One region of the Allobosea sp. RAF48 genome, then DNA from elsewhere that is predicted to be linked to it. Evidence: predicted binding sites of a transcription regulator. Region 1 holds the regulator's gene; the other holds the start of a gene.

Region 1 (7,380 bases):
ATGCCAGCCATGAGCTGCGCACGCCGCTGGCCTCGCTGCTCGGCTTCGTCGAGACGTTGCAGGGGCCGGCGCGCAACGACGAGCGCGCGCGGGAGCGCTTCCTCGGCATCATGCGCGAGCAGGGGCTGCGCATGGCGCGTCTCGTCGACGATCTTCTCTCGCTCTCGCGTATCGAGCAGCGCGCTCACGTCGCGCCCGACACGCCGGTCGATCTCGCCGGCATCGCGCGCGAAATCGTCGACTCGCTCACATTGATGGCGCGCGAGCGCGAGGTCACACTGGCGCTCACCACGCCGCGCGAGCCGCTGCTGGTCCCCGGCGACCGCGACGAATTGCTGCGGCTGATGGAGAACCTCGTCGAGAACGCCATCAAATACGGCAAGCAGGGCGGCGAGGTGAAGATCACCGTCGAGGCCGGCGAGGATGAGGCCAGCTTCCACGTTCGCGACGATGGGCCGGGGATTGCGCCGGAGCATCTGCCGCGCCTGACCGAGCGCTTCTACCGTGTCGACACCGCCGCCAGCCGCGAGGCGGGCGGCACGGGCCTGGGGCTGGCTATCGTCAAGCACATCGTGCTGCGCCATCGCGGCAGGCTGACGATCGAAAGCAAGCCGGGCGAGGGGGCGACCTTCAAGGCGATCCTGCCGCGTTTCGAGGCCCAGCGCGCAGGCCGCTGAGCCGCCGCTTCAACGGCTTTGTGACAGTTTTCATGACGACGTGTCATCCGGCTGTCATATAGGGGGTGTTCTGACAGGGGAGCTGTCAACAGCGACCCAGAGAGGACATCTCAATGCGCAAGATTCTCGTTCTCGCGGCCGTAGCCGTCGGGATCGCCGGTTCCGCCCAGGCTGCCGACATCACCGGCGCCGGCGCGACCTTCCCCTTCCCGATCTATTCGAAATGGGCCGAGGCCTACAAGAAGGACACCGGCACGGGCCTGAACTACCAGTCGATCGGCTCGGGCGGCGGCATCCGCCAGATCAAGGCGAAGACCGTCGCCTTCGGCGCGACCGACGCTCCGCTCAAGGGCGAGGACCTCAGCAAGGACGGCCTGATCCAGTTCCCGACCGTGATGGGCGGCGTCGTTCCGGCCGTGAACATCGCCGGCGTCGAGCCGGGCAAGCTCAAGCTCTCGGGCGACATCATCGCGCAGATCTATCTGGGTGACATCAAGAAGTGGAACGACCCGAAGATCGTGGCGCTCAACGCCGGTCTCGCCCTGCCGGACGCCAACATCAACCCGGTCTACCGCTCTGACGGCTCGGGCACGACCTTCGTGTTCACCGACTACCTCTCCAAGGTCTCGGCCGACTGGAAGTCCAAGATCGGCGCCAACCAGTCGGTCCAGTGGCCGGTCGGCATCGGCGGCAAGGGCAACGAAGGCGTCTCCGCCTCGGTCAAGCAGGTCGCCAATTCGATCGGCTATGTCGAGTACGCCTATGCCAAGCAGAACAAGCTCGCCCACGCCCTGGTGAAGAACGCCGACGGCAACTTCCCGGCTCCTGAGGAGAAGGCCTTCCAGGCAGCCGCCGCCAATGCCAACTGGCAGGAGCAGCCGGGCTTCGGCATCTCGCTCAACAACCAGAAGGGCGCGGATGCCTGGCCGATCACCTCGGCGACCTTCATCCTGGTCCATGCCAAGCCGGAGAAGCCGGAAGAGGTGCAGGCCGCGCTGAAGTTCTTCGACTGGGCCTACAAGAGCGGCGACAAGCTGGCGAGCGAGCTCGATTACGTCGCCCTGCCGTCGACCGTGAAGGATCAGGTCCGCAACGCCTGGAAGGGCGTGACCGACACCGCCGGCAAGCCGATCTTCTGATCGCTGCCAGCGACAAGGTGAGGCGGGCCAGTCCCGCCTCACCGATACATGCAGCCCTCATCCTGAGGAGCCGCGGTATGCGGCGTCTCGAAGGATGATCCAGAGCGCGCTGGAGCCTCCTTCGGGACGCTCCTGCGGAGCGCTCCTCAGGATGAGGGCTGAGGTTGATCGGAGTCGGGTGACCGGCTGCAGGCAACCTCTGCCACGACACCGGAGCCTCCGCGGATGACCGCAGCAACCGACATGACGAGCATCCCCGGCGCGAGGCCGGCCGCCCGCAAGACGCCGAAGGCGGGCTTCGACCTCTTCTTCCGCAATGCCAGCTTCGCGGCGGCGCTGCTCGTGCTGGTGCTGCTCGCCGGCATCATGATCTCGATGATCATCGGCGGCTGGCCGGCCTTCCGCGAGTTCGGCCTCGGTTTCATCACCTCCAGCGTCTGGGATACGCAGAACGAGCAGTACGGCGCCTGGCCGGCCATCGTCGGCACGCTTTCGACGGCGTTGATCGCGCTGGCGATCGGCGTGCCGCTTTCGCTCGGCATCGCGATCTACCTGACCCAACTGGCGCCGGGCTGGTTCAAGAAACCGGTCGCCACCGCGATCGAGCTGCTCGCCGCCGTGCCCTCGATCATTTACGGCATGTGGGGCCTGTTCGTCTTCGTGCCGCTCTTCGCGGCCTATGTGCAGATCCCGCTCTCAAACATCGTCGAGGGCATGCCGGTCGTCGGCACCATCCTCTATTCACGCTCGCCCTCGGGCCTCGGCATCTTCACCGCCGGCCTGATCCTGGCCTTCATGATCGTGCCGTTCATCGCATCGATCACCCGCGACATGCTGGAGCAGATCCCCTCGGTGCTGCGCGAGAGCGCCTACGGCATCGGGGCGACGACCTGGGAGGTCGTGCGCCACGTGCTGGTGCCGCAGGCCGGCGTCTCGATCATCGGCGCGATCATGCTCGGCCTCGGCCGCGCGCTCGGCGAAACGATGGCCGTCACCTTCGTCGTCGGCAACGCCAACCGCCTGTCGGCCTCGATCCTCGATCCCGGCTCGACCATCGCCTCGCGCATCGCCAACGAATTCAACGAGGCGATGGGCCTGCAGCTCAACGCGCTGATCGCGCTGGGCTGCATCCTGTTCTTCGTCACCTTCGTCGTCCTCGTCATCGCGCGGCTGCTGGTCGCCCGCGTCAAGCGCTACTGAGGTCTTTCGTTCATGACCATGACGACCACGCCCCGCGAGCTGCCGCACACCCCCTGGGGGCGCGTGCGCCAGTCCCGCCGCACCGCCGACCGGCTGATGAAGATCATCGCGACCGGCTTCACCTTCTGCGCCATCTTCGTGCTGTTCTGGATCCTCGGCATGCTGCTGGTGAAGGGTATCGGCGGCCTCTCGCTCGCCACCTTCACCGCGGTCACCCCCGGCCCGGGCACGGAAGGCGGCGGCCTCGCCAACGCCATCGTCGGCTCCTTCGTGCTGACCTTCCTCGGCATTGCCATCGCAACCCCGATCGGGGTTCTCGCGGGCACCTGGCTCGCCGAATACGGCAGGGGTTCCAAGCTCGCGCACCTGATCCGCTTCATCAACGACATCCTGCTCTCGGCGCCGTCGATCCTGATCGGCCTGTTCGTCTACGTCATCCTGGTCGAGCCCTTCCGCGGCTATTCCGGCTGGGCCGGCGGCGTCGCGCTCGGCATCATCGCGATCCCGGTCATCGTGCGCACCACCGAGGACATGCTGAACCTCGTCCCCGGCCCGCTGCGCGAGGCGGGGGCCGCGCTGGGCGCGCCGCCTTCGGTCGTCATCACCTCCGTGACCTGGCGTGCGGCGAAGGCCGGCATGATGACGGGCATCCTGCTGGCGCTCGCCCGCATCGCCGGCGAGACGGCGCCGCTGCTCTTCACGGCTCTGAACAACAATTTCTGGTTCTCGCCCTCGCTCGCCGGCGGCGTCTCGAACCTGCCCGTCACGATCTATCAGTTCGCCTCCGCTCCCTACGAGAACTGGCAGCAGCTCGCCTGGGCGGGATCGCTGATCATCACGGTCTCGATCCTGCTGCTTTCGCTCATTGCCCGCCGCGTCGTCGCTGGCGGCAAATAAGACTTGAATCCAACCCGGTCGCGCCCGACCTTGAGGACCATGTCGATGCTTTCGACCCTTGAACTCTCCCCGCAGACGCTCGATGCCGAGGCGCCCGTCCGGATCGCGGTGAAGAACCTCGATTTCTACTACGGCGAGCACAGGGCGCTGAAGAACATCAATCTCGATTTCCGCGACCGGCACGTCACCGCGCTGATCGGCCCGTCCGGCTGCGGCAAGTCGACCCTGCTGCGCATCTTCAACCGCATCTACTCGCTCTATCCCGAGCAGAAGGCCACCGGCGAGATCCTGCTCGACGGCCGCAACATCATCTCCAACGACGTCGACGTGAACGAGCTGCGCTCGCGCGTCGGCATGGTCTTCCAGAAGCCGACGCCCTTCCCGATGTCGATCTACGATAACGTCGCCTTCGGCATCCGCCTCTACGAGAAGCCGCCGAAGTCCGAGCTCGATGACCGTGTCGAGGGCGCGCTGCGCCGTGCCGCGCTGTGGGACGAGGTCAAGGACAAGCTGAAGAGTTCCGGCATGGGTCTCTCCGGCGGCCAGCAGCAGCGCCTGTGCATCGCCCGCACCATCGCGCAGAAGCCGGAAGTGATCCTGTTCGACGAGCCGACCTCCGCGCTCGACCCAATCTCGACCGGCAAGATCGAGGACCTGCTGGAACAGCTGAAGAGCGACTTCACGATCGCGATCGTGACGCACAACATGCAGCAAGCTGCACGCATCTCGCAGTACACCGCCTTCATGTATCTGGGCGAGGTCATCGAGTTCGCGCCGACCAACACCATCTTCATGAACCCGGCCAAGAAGCAGACGCAGGACTACGTCACCGGCCGGTTCGGCTGAGCCGCGGCAGAGTTCTTTGTTTGTCGCATTTTCTTCGCGCGAACCGGTCCGATTTCGCTTGAAAATGCTTTGAGGATAACGCCATGACCGACCACATCGTCCGCTCCTACGACACCGATCTCGAAGGCATCCGCCGCAGTCTTGCCGAAATGGGCGGCATGGCCGAGCGCATGCTGGGCGACTCCACCGTGGCGCTGGTGCGCCGCGACACCGGCCTCGCCCAGAAGATCATCACCGCCGACCAGCGCCTCGACAACCTGCAGCGGGACGTCGAAGAGAAGGCGGTGCTGACCATCGCCCGGCGCCAGCCGCTCGCGAACGACCTGCGCGAACTGATCTCGGCGATCCGCATCGCGGCCGACATCGAACGCGTCGGCGATCTCGCCAAGAACATCGCCAAGCGCGCCGTCGCCATCGCCGGCCAGTTCCAGCCGCCGCACCGCGCCGTGGTCGGGCTCGAGCACATCAGCCGCCTGGTGCAGGCGCAACTCAAGGACGTGCTCGACGCCTACGCCGCAGGCAACGAGCAGAAGGCGCTCGAGGTCTGGCGCCGCGACGACGAGATCGACGCGCTCTACACCTCGCTGTTCCGCGAACTCCTGACCTACATGATGGAGGATCCGCGCAACATCACCTTCTGCACGCATCTCCTGTTCTGCGCGAAGAACATCGAGCGCATCGGCGACCACACCACCAACATCGCCGAGACGATCCATTACCTCATCACCGGCGACTCGCTCGACGTGAACCGGCCGAAGCTCGACACGACCAATATCGAAGTCGAGGCGGTCACGGGCAGCTGAGGCGAGGCAAGGAATCATGGCCGCACGCATCCTGATCGTCGAGGACGAGGAGCCGCTGACCCTGCTGCTGCGCTACAATCTCGAAGCCGAGGGCTTCGAGGTGGACAGCGTGGCGCGCGGGGACGATGCGGAGCTTCATCTGCGCGACCACACCCCCGATCTCGTGCTGCTCGACTGGATGCTGCCGGGCCTCTCGGGGATCGAGCTTTGCCGCCGGCTGCGGTCGCGACGCGACACCGAGCGCGTGCCGATCATCATGCTGACCGCGCGTGGCGAGGAGACCGAGCGCGTGCGCGGGCTCGCGACCGGCGCCGACGACTATGTGGTGAAGCCCTTTTCGTTGCCGGAGCTGATCGCGCGCATCCAGGCGCTGCTGCGCCGCGCCAAGCCGGGCCATGTCGCGGGACTGCTTGCCGCCGGCGACCTCGAACTCGACCGCACCACACGGCGCGTCCGCCGCGCCGGCAGCGAGCTGCATCTCGGCCCGACCGAGTTCAGGCTGCTGGAGTTCCTGATGCAGGCGCCCGGCCGCGTCTATTCGCGCGCCCAACTGCTCGACGCCGTCTGGGGCCGCGACGTCTATATCGACGAGCGCACCGTCGACGTCCATGTCGGCCGGCTGCGCAAGGCGATCACGCCCGCCAATACCAAGGACCCGCTGCGCACCGTGCGCGGCGCCGGCTACGCCTTCGACGAGACTTTTGCGCGCAGCTGAGCGGCGCTCCAGCTCTCCTCTTCATCGCGACTGGCGATGAACCTTGCCTGCTCGCTCGCGTTGACCCCGAAGGTCAGCGCGAGCCAGAGGAGGTCGCCATGAGCAAGATGCGCCCATCCCGCCGGCCAGTCGAAGCGACAAGGGCCCGGGCGAGCCGGATCATGCCGGGCACGATATGCGCAGCGCTAGGAGGTGGCGAGCGCCGCCCGAGCCAGCATGACCAGCAGGGCAACACCCGCATCAACACGAGCCATCAGGGTCTCCAGCAGGATCGTTGAGGAGGCTGCCCCATGCTGGCCTCGACGAAGGCGCCGCGAAGCATCCGGCACGGCGGCCGGGCTCGTCCCATGAGAATGCGGAGAAGCCGGCGGACATCCGCAAGCCGCCTGCCGACGACGAAACCCGGCAGGTTCGCGTTTTCGGGCGGTGGTGGCGAGCGCGACAGCCATCGCTCGCATGATCCGGCCCGCAAGGGTGGCGGCCCCGCGAGAAGCCCCCTACAGGACGATCCCTGAAGGGGCCGGCAGGAGCCTCAGCCCTCTCGGTAGAAGAGGCGGCGCAAGCTGTGCTTGGCCGCTTCCAGCGTCCTGCGCCGCTCGGCCGGCAGGTTCCGGCCGGCGCGGTTGATGTAGAAAGTCAGCATCGACATCGCCGAGCGATAGGGGCTCGACTTGCGGAGCCGGCTGTGTTCAGCCGACCGCTTCAGCGAACGTGCGATCCGTCGCGGATCGCCCTGCTTGAACACCGCCTTCTCAAGATCGAGCGCGTTGCTCCGGGTGGTGATATCGGCCGACCACCTGCGTTTGTGGGCAGTCATGGCGTCCTCCTGTCGGTCAGGCGTTTGGCCCGCCCTCGATGTCACCGGCCCAGGTCAGTGCGGTCTCGTACTCCTCCGGCTTGAAGGTGCGGACGGTCACGAAGGGGATCGCTGGGTTGAGCAGGTCGACGAAGGCGGCAAGCCAGCCCCTGTCGGTGATCACCGCCTCGCGCGGGAAGCGCTGCAGCTCCCAGAGCTTGCCGAGGCTGTAGCGCGCATCCTTCCAGGCGGCAGCCAGGGTCATATCGGTGAAATCGGTGAGGTCGGCGAGGATGCCGACCTTCTC
Region 2 (7,380 bases), on a different contig from region 1:
GCTGAAGCTTGTTCCCGGCGGCAGGGTATCGAGTGCGAGCCCGCTCACCGTAGCCTTGGCCGCGAGCTTGGCCGATCCAGCCTCCCCTGACGCGTCGAGCCGCAAGCCGGATGAACCCGCAACCAGCAGCCGCTGCAACGCGATCCGCCCCGGCGCCCAGGAGCCGACCGCATCGGCATCGATGCGCCCGAGCCCGGCGATGAAATCGGCCATGGCCGGGTCCAATCCGGCCCTGGCCAGAACCAGCGCGATGCGCCGCGCATCATCCGCCTTGAGATTGATGCGGCCCGACGCTCCCTCGCCCCGCAGACCGCCGGACGCCCCGATCAACGCGCCGGCCACGCGGACTGAGGCCGAAGCATCGCTTAATCCGCCGTCATGCAGGCGCCCGCGCAGCGCGAATGTCGAAAGATCCTCGCCGCGCCAGATGACTTGGTCGAGGTCGAGGCCGATGTCGAGAGCGCCCGGCAGGCCAGTAAGCGCCCGCTCGAAGCCCTGGCGTTCCGCCAGCGCCGCCGCCAGTGCATCGGCATCGAGCCGGCGGGCGCGCAACGCCAGCGAGCCAGCTCCGGTTCCCGGCAGATATTGCCCCTCCCCCTCCAGCCTTGCCGCACCGCCGGCGAGGTCGAGCGTGAGACCGGCAAGGTCGAGTTGGCGGCCACCGCCCTTCACCCTGCCCGACAGCGAGACCGCCCCGCCAGGCGACAGGCCGAAGGCGCCGTCGAGCTCGACGCCGATCCGCCCTGGCGCCGTCGGCAGGATCAGGGAGCCGTCGAAATTGAGCTGCAGATCCTCGCCGGTGAGGAAGGCCTTGGCGCGCAGTCTGCCGCTCTCCTCCATCTCGCCGGTCATCACGCGCAGGGATGCGCCGGCCACCTCGCCCTCGAAGCGCCAGGGGCCTGCAAAGCTGACGGCGGAAACCTCCGCGGCGATGGGCGTCAACGTGACCGCCGGCTTGCCCGGCTCTCGCCAGATCAGGGCCGAACGGCTGATCCGCAGCCTGTCGAGCCGCGCCTCGGCCGGAAGGCCCTTGCCGGTCCGCTCCGGCAGGCGGATCGCGCCGGTATCGTCGAGGGAAAGCGAGATCGTGGCCCCGTCGATCTCGGCTTCGGAGAAGCGGAATTCGCCGCGCGCCATCGCGGCCAGCGCCAGTTCGACGGTCACCTGCTCGGCGGCCGCCGCGCTGGTCATGCCATCCCCGCCGCCGATCCGGACGTTCTCCAGCGAGATGCGCGGCGAAGGCAGCAGGCGCAGGCCGATGGCGCCGCCGATCTGCGTCTCGACTCCGAGCGCCTCGCTCAGCCTGGTCTCGATCTGCGGCCGGTAGACGCGCCAGTCGACGAAGCCGGGGCCGATCAGGGCCGCCAGCAGCGCCAGCACCAGCAGGCCGGCCAGAACTGTCAGGCTTTCACGCAACGTCCGCTTTCTATCCCTGTCGCAATGGTGTAGCGCCGCCGGCCCGGAACCGGCGGCCGCCCGCGATCATGCCGGCAAGTCGCGGCAGGATCACGACATTTCGCGAAGGGCGCCCGCAGCGCAAGCCGCGCCGATGTCACAGGACGATGATTTTTCCGGGATTGAGGATGTTCTGCGGGTCGAGCGCACGCTTCAGCGTCCGCATGACCGCGAGCGCTTCCGCCCCGTGCTCCTGCTCGAGATACTTCATCTTCTTCTGGCCGACGCCGTGCTCGCCCGTGCAGGTCCCGCCCATTGCCAGCGCGCGCTTCACCAGCCTGTCGATGAAGGCCTGGACCCGCTCCACCTCGGCCTTGTCGTTGAGATCGACCAGCGGCTGCGTGTGGAAATTGCCGTCGCCGACATGGCCCGCGATCGGCGCGATCAGCCCGGAGGCCTCGATGTCGCGCTTGGTCTCCTCGACGCATTCGGCCAGTTGCGAGATCGGCACGCAGACATCGGTCGCGACCGAGTCGAAGCCGGGCCGCAGCGCCTTCGCCGCCCAATAGGCGTCATGGCGCGCCTGCCAGAGCTTGGAGCGGTCCTCGGCCTTGGTCGCCCATTCGAAGGGACCGCCGCCATATTCCGCCGCGATCTCGCCGAAGCGCTCGGACTGCTCGGCCACGCCGGCTTCCGTGCCGTGGAACTCGACGAAGAGCATCGTCGTCTCCGGCAGGCCGAGCTTGGCATGCAGGTTGACACCGCGGATCATCACGTCGTCGAGCAGTTCGATGCGCGCAACCGGCAGGCCGGTCTGGATGGTCAGGATCGTCGCGTCGCAGGCCGCCTTCACGGATGGGAAAGGGCAGACGCCGGCTGCGATCGCCTCCGGGATGCCATGCAGCTTCAGCGTCACCTCGGTGATGATGCCGAGCGTGCCTTCCGAACCGACGAGCAGGCGGGTGAGGTCGTAGCCCGCGGACGTCTTGCGGGCGCGGGTCGAGGTCTTGACGATGGAGCCGTCGGCCATCACCGCCTTCAGCGCCAGCACATTGTCCTTCATCGTGCCGTAGCGGACGGCGTTGGTGCCGGAAGCGCGCGTCGCGGCCATGCCCCCGATGGAGGCGTCCGCGCCGGGATCGATCGGGAACATCAGGCCCTGGTCGCGAAGATGCTCGTTGAGCTCCTTGCGGGTGACGCCGGCCTCGACCACCACGTCGAGATCCTCGGCGTGGACCGCGATGATCCGCTTCATCTGCGACATGTCGATGCAGATGCCGCCATAGACCGCGTTGACATGGCCCTCCAGCGAGGTGCCGGTGCCGAAGGGGATGACCGGCACGCCATGGGCGGCGCAGAGCTTCACGATCTCGGAGACTTGCTCCGTGCTCTGCGGGAACACCACCGCATCGGGCGGCAAATTCGGGATCCAGGTCAGCGTGTGGCCGTGCTGCTGGCGCACCGCCAGGCTGGTTACGAGCCTGTTGCCGAAGCGCGCGGCCAGCGCCTGCGTCACGGCCCCAACGGCTTCCGGCGACGGGGGCAGCGCTGCAGCAGAGGCAGGGCCGTCATGAAGGGCGGTGGCGGGCAGGCTCATTGTCAAGATCCGGTTTTGGCGCTTAGACTTGGAACAGATCGGTTTCGCAATCGGTTACGGTCCGACATGATCCGGCTTTATTCGTCGGAGCAAGATGCTGACGCCGATTGCGACCGGTGCATACTAGATCACGAGACGAGGAAATGGGCAGCCGCAATTCTGCGACGGCCCCTTGAACGAGGCGCCTGACAGGGAGGGCGATCATGGCAAACGATACACGCGCTCCGGCGCTCTTCTTCTCGCCCTTCGTCTCGTCGGCGATGCGGGTCGAGCCGCAATGGATCGACTACAACGGCCACCTCAACATGGCCTATTATCATGTCCTGTTCGACCGTGCGGTGGACGAAGTCTTCTCGCTCGTCGGCCTGACGCGGGACTATGTCGAGACACGCCATGCCTCGACCTTCACCGCGGAATGCCACATCCTCTACAAGCGTGAGCTGACCGACGGCGATCTCGTCCGCGTCACCGCCCAGCTCATCGACTTCGACGACAAGCGCCTGCACTACTATCTCGAGATGCGCCACGCCCATGAGGGTTGGCTCGCCGCGACGAGCGAGAACCTGTCGCTGCACGTCGATATGGTCCATCGCAGGGTCGTGCCCTTCCCTGCCGACATCCTGGCGAATCTTGCCTTGATGAAGGCGGCCCACAGCATGATGCCGCTGCCAGCCACGATCGGTCGCATCATCGGCATGCCGAAGAAGTCGGCGATCCGCGTCGAGGAAGCGAACGAAGAGCGCGAGCCCGAGGTCGAGACGCGGCACTGAGCGGTGTTGCCCGATCAGGCGTAGCTCGGGATTTCTGCTTCACCTCCGCAGGCGCGCCGCTACGCAGCCTAGCGGCTGCGCGTGACGACGGCATGCATCGCATAGCCGCGATACGGCGCGCCGAGCCGGCATTCGGCTCCGGCAGCTTCCGCCAGCGCCCGCACAGCTCCCGGCAGATCCTCGCGTGGCGTGACATGGAAAAGGGCGAGCCAGCGCAGCAGCACCGCCTTGAACGCCGCCGGAAGCCCGCTCTGGTCGCCGAAATCGACGATATACAATGAGCCGCCCATGTTAAGGCGGCGCAGCGCCTCGGCGACGACACCCTGCCAGGGCGGGATCATCGACAGCGCATAGGAGATCACGATCCGGTCGAAGCCCTCAAGGCCGAACAGCGCCTGAGGATCGAAACCGGTGGCGTCTGCCTCGGCAAGCTGGATCCGATCTTCCAGCTCCGCCCGCGCCACCGAAGCGTGCGCCGTCGCCAGCATCTCGCTGGAGACGTCGAGCCCGTAGCAGGCACAGGACGGGTAGCGTCTTGCGATCTGGATCAGGTTGCGCCCGGTGCCGCAGCCGATCTCCAGCACGGCGGCGCCGGGAGGAGGCTGCAACCCGTCGATAAGCTGGTCGCGGCCGAGCAGATAGAACTTCCGGCTGGCGTCGTAGATATGCCGTTGATGCCGATAGATCCGGTCCATCAACCCGGCGGCCGAGCCGCCCGGCGCCTCGGCCGCGCTCACCGGGCCGCCCCCTTCAGCACATAGAGGTGGAAGCCGCCATAGATCGCCGAGCGGTCCTGCCGGCAGAGATCGCGGCTGCGCTCCTCCTCGTACTGCCACTGATCGAGGATCGCCGCCGGCACCCGGCCCGGCAGCAGCCGCTCGTCGGCCGCCGTGCGGAAGATCACCCGCGCGCCCGGCCGCGCCGTCCGCGTGATCTGCGACCACAGCGCCGTGAGGTCGGCGTCGTTCATCCAGTCCTGCGCATCGAGCAGCACATAGGCGTCGCAGCTTTCGGCTGGTTGGTCTTCGAGAACGGCCGTGATCGCGCTCTGGCGATAGGAGACGTTCGGGGCGCGCTCCTTCACCGCCGCGAAATGCCGCGGCTGCAGATAGGGCGGGAAGGCCGCATCCGGCCCCTCGCCATAGCGCCGGCCGAAAGCCTGCTGGGCGAAGTAGTTCTCCTTCATGTCGAAATCGCAGGCCAACCGCTCAAGCCTCAGCTTCAGCGCGCCGAGGATCCCGTCTTCGCCATCGGCGGCGAGCGCCTTGTACTGTGCCGGCGGGATGCCGAGCCCGTAGAGCGAGGCCGGCTGGCGCACGAGCCAACGCACCAGCTTGCGCTCGAAGACCGGCGCGAGATGCTGCTCGTAGAGCGCACGCTGCTCGGAAAGGTCGCGCGCCGCCAGCATCATCAGCGGGTTGCCGCCCAACGCCCGCGCCAGCACATGGCCCGTGCCGATGAAACGGCCGAGCAGGCCGTAGCGATAGAAGCCCTTAGCGAAGACGTTGATCCGACGCTGGCCGTTAAGGCCCCGCCCCTCCCAGTAGCCGCGCGAGACGGCGTCGAGATGATCAGCGATCTCGCGGTCGTAGACGCCGACGTTGCCGCGCACGTTCGCCCGGCCGAAGAAGCGCAGGAAGTCCTCCTGTCGCTCCATCCGCGCCAGCGCCGCAAGCTTCAACCGGCCGAGCGCGATATGCGCGGCATTGAGATCGACGGCGCTGACGCGGATCGGCGCAGCCGTCAGATAGGAAAGGATGTTGCAGGAGCCCGACGCGATCGCCACGACATGGTCGTCGGCCTTGAGCTGCAGCGCCGCCATGTCGACGACCGGATCTTCCCAGATCTGTGGATAGACCAGGCCGGAGAAGGCGCGGGCGAACAGCCATTCCAGCATGCCCGCCTTCGACAGCTTCTTGCTGCGTCGGACGGCCAATCCCAGGCCCGAGCTCGTCATGCGGCGGGCCGCGCGCGCCGTTTGCGTCGCCTGTTGCGTCACCGGTTTTCCTCCCTTTGCGGGTGGCGGGGCTGCTAGAGGAGTCGCGTGACGGTCAGGTGACGAAGCCCCGGCGATTGCCACGGCCTCGTGAAATCGTCTTGGATCGGCGGGGCTGAAATTCAGCGCGCGAGACGCCATATTGCCGGCACGAGAGCCGATGAGGTGGCCACCGCCCCGGCCGAAAGGAGATCGCAATGGGTCTGATGAGCATGTTCGGCGAGCCGAAGAAGCAGGACGAGACCTTCCCCTTCCAGCTGACTGACGCCGAATGGCGCGAGCGCCTGACGCCCGAGCAGTATCAGATCCTGCGCGGCCACGGCACGGAGCGGGCTGGCTCCTGCGCGCTCAACTACGAGAAGCGCGCCGGCACCTTCTCCTGCGCCGGCTGCGGCCAGAAGCTATTCAGGTCGGGCAAGAAATTCGAGAGCGGCACCGGCTGGCCGAGCTTTGACCAGCCGCTCGAAGGCGCGGTCGAGACCAGCGAGGACCGCAAGTTCGGCATGGTCCGCACCGAGGTCCATTGCGCCAATTGCGGCGGCCATCTCGGCCACGTCTTCCCCGACGGCCCGCCGCCCACCGGCCTGCGCTACTGCATCAACGGCGTGGCGATGAATTTCGAGCCGGAAGCCTAGCAAAATCGCTCCGCCGTCATGGTCGGGCTCGTCCCGACCATCCACGTCTTCGCTGGTCGAAGACGGAGTTCGAGACATGGATGCTCGCCACAAGGGCGAGCATGACGGCCCGCTCTACGAAACGGCCGGCACGGCCCGCCGCGCCAACGCCGCCGCATCTACCATCGGCGGCAAATCCCCGAACTGCCCCGACCAGCCCTCGCCCAAGCGCGTCGCCACAAAGGCATCCGCCACCGCAGCGGGCGCGAACCGCAACAGCAGCGAGGCTTGCAGCGCCAGCGCCAGCTTTTCAGTTAGCCGCCGTGCCTGCCCCTCATTGCCGATCAGTTCCGGCAGCTCGCCTTCCAGTCGCTTCAGCGCCGCATCGTAGCGCCGATCCGCTCCCGCAGCCGTCAACAACTCCGCCCGCAGCACGTCGACCGCCCCTTCCTCGCGCGCCAGCGAACGCAGCACATCGAGACAGATGACATTGCCCGAGCCCTCCCAGATCGCGTTGAGCGGCGCCTCCCTGTAGAGCCGTGCCATCGGGTTCTCCTCGATGAAACCATTGCCGCCATGGCATTCCAGCGCCTCGGTGACGACGGCCGGCGCCCGCCGCGTGATCCAGTATTTCGCGATCGGCGCCCCCACCCGCGCCAGCAGCCGCTCGCCGGCCGACTCCTCCTGCCGGTCGAGCGCCGCGAAGAGCCGGAAAGCCAGCCAGGCAGCGGCCTCTGCCTCTATGGCGAGGTCGGCGAGAACGTTCTGCATGATCGGCTGGTCAATCAGCGCCTTCTGGAAGGCGCGCCGGTGCTGCGCGTGATGCGCCGCGAGCGAAACCGCCATCCGCATCAGCCCGGAGGAGGCTGCGGCGATGTCCAGCCGCGAATTGTGGTTCATCGAGAGACCCGTGCGGATGCCCCGCCCCGGCTCGCCGATCAGACGACCGATGGCGCCGCGGAACTCGACCTCCGATGAGGCATTCGAGCGATTGCCGACCTTGTCCTT

What was found. Region 1 encodes PhoB, which activates phosphate uptake and scavenging genes when phosphate is short. Its sites were predicted from a motif close to TGTCATNNANCTGTCAT; they were not measured.
Region 2: a site for PhoB is predicted at 5,807-5,823, ahead of AB4Z10_RS06970 (BtaA family protein). Genes of this name have one in related genera too.

The regions. Positions count from the first base shown of each region.
Region 1 is NZ_JBFRDZ010000015.1:166,267-173,646, reverse strand. It holds gene AB4Z10_RS24440 (ATP-binding protein) at 1-677, shown strand, start outside; gene pstS (phosphate ABC transporter substrate-binding protein PstS) at 791-1,816, shown strand; gene pstC (phosphate ABC transporter permease subunit PstC) at 2,042-3,016, shown strand; gene pstA (phosphate ABC transporter permease PstA) at 3,029-3,913, shown strand; gene pstB (phosphate ABC transporter ATP-binding protein PstB) at 3,953-4,759, shown strand; gene phoU (phosphate signaling complex protein PhoU) at 4,843-5,562, shown strand; gene phoB (phosphate regulon transcriptional regulator PhoB) at 5,579-6,277, shown strand; gene AB4Z10_RS24405 (hypothetical protein) at 6,376-6,555, shown strand; gene AB4Z10_RS24400 (DUF3175 domain-containing protein) at 6,810-7,094, opposite strand; gene AB4Z10_RS24395 (SpoIIAA family protein) at 7,111-7,380, opposite strand, start outside.
Region 2 is NZ_JBFRDZ010000003.1:150,916-158,295, forward strand. It holds gene AB4Z10_RS06950 (AsmA family protein) at 1-1,416, opposite strand, end outside; gene AB4Z10_RS06955 (FAD-binding oxidoreductase) at 1,553-2,992, opposite strand; gene AB4Z10_RS06960 (thioesterase family protein) at 3,196-3,762, shown strand; gene AB4Z10_RS06965 (class I SAM-dependent methyltransferase) at 3,831-4,499, opposite strand; gene AB4Z10_RS06970 (BtaA family protein) at 4,496-5,761, opposite strand; gene msrB (peptide-methionine (R)-S-oxide reductase MsrB) at 5,965-6,393, shown strand; gene AB4Z10_RS06980 (acyl-CoA dehydrogenase family protein) at 6,508-7,380, opposite strand, start outside.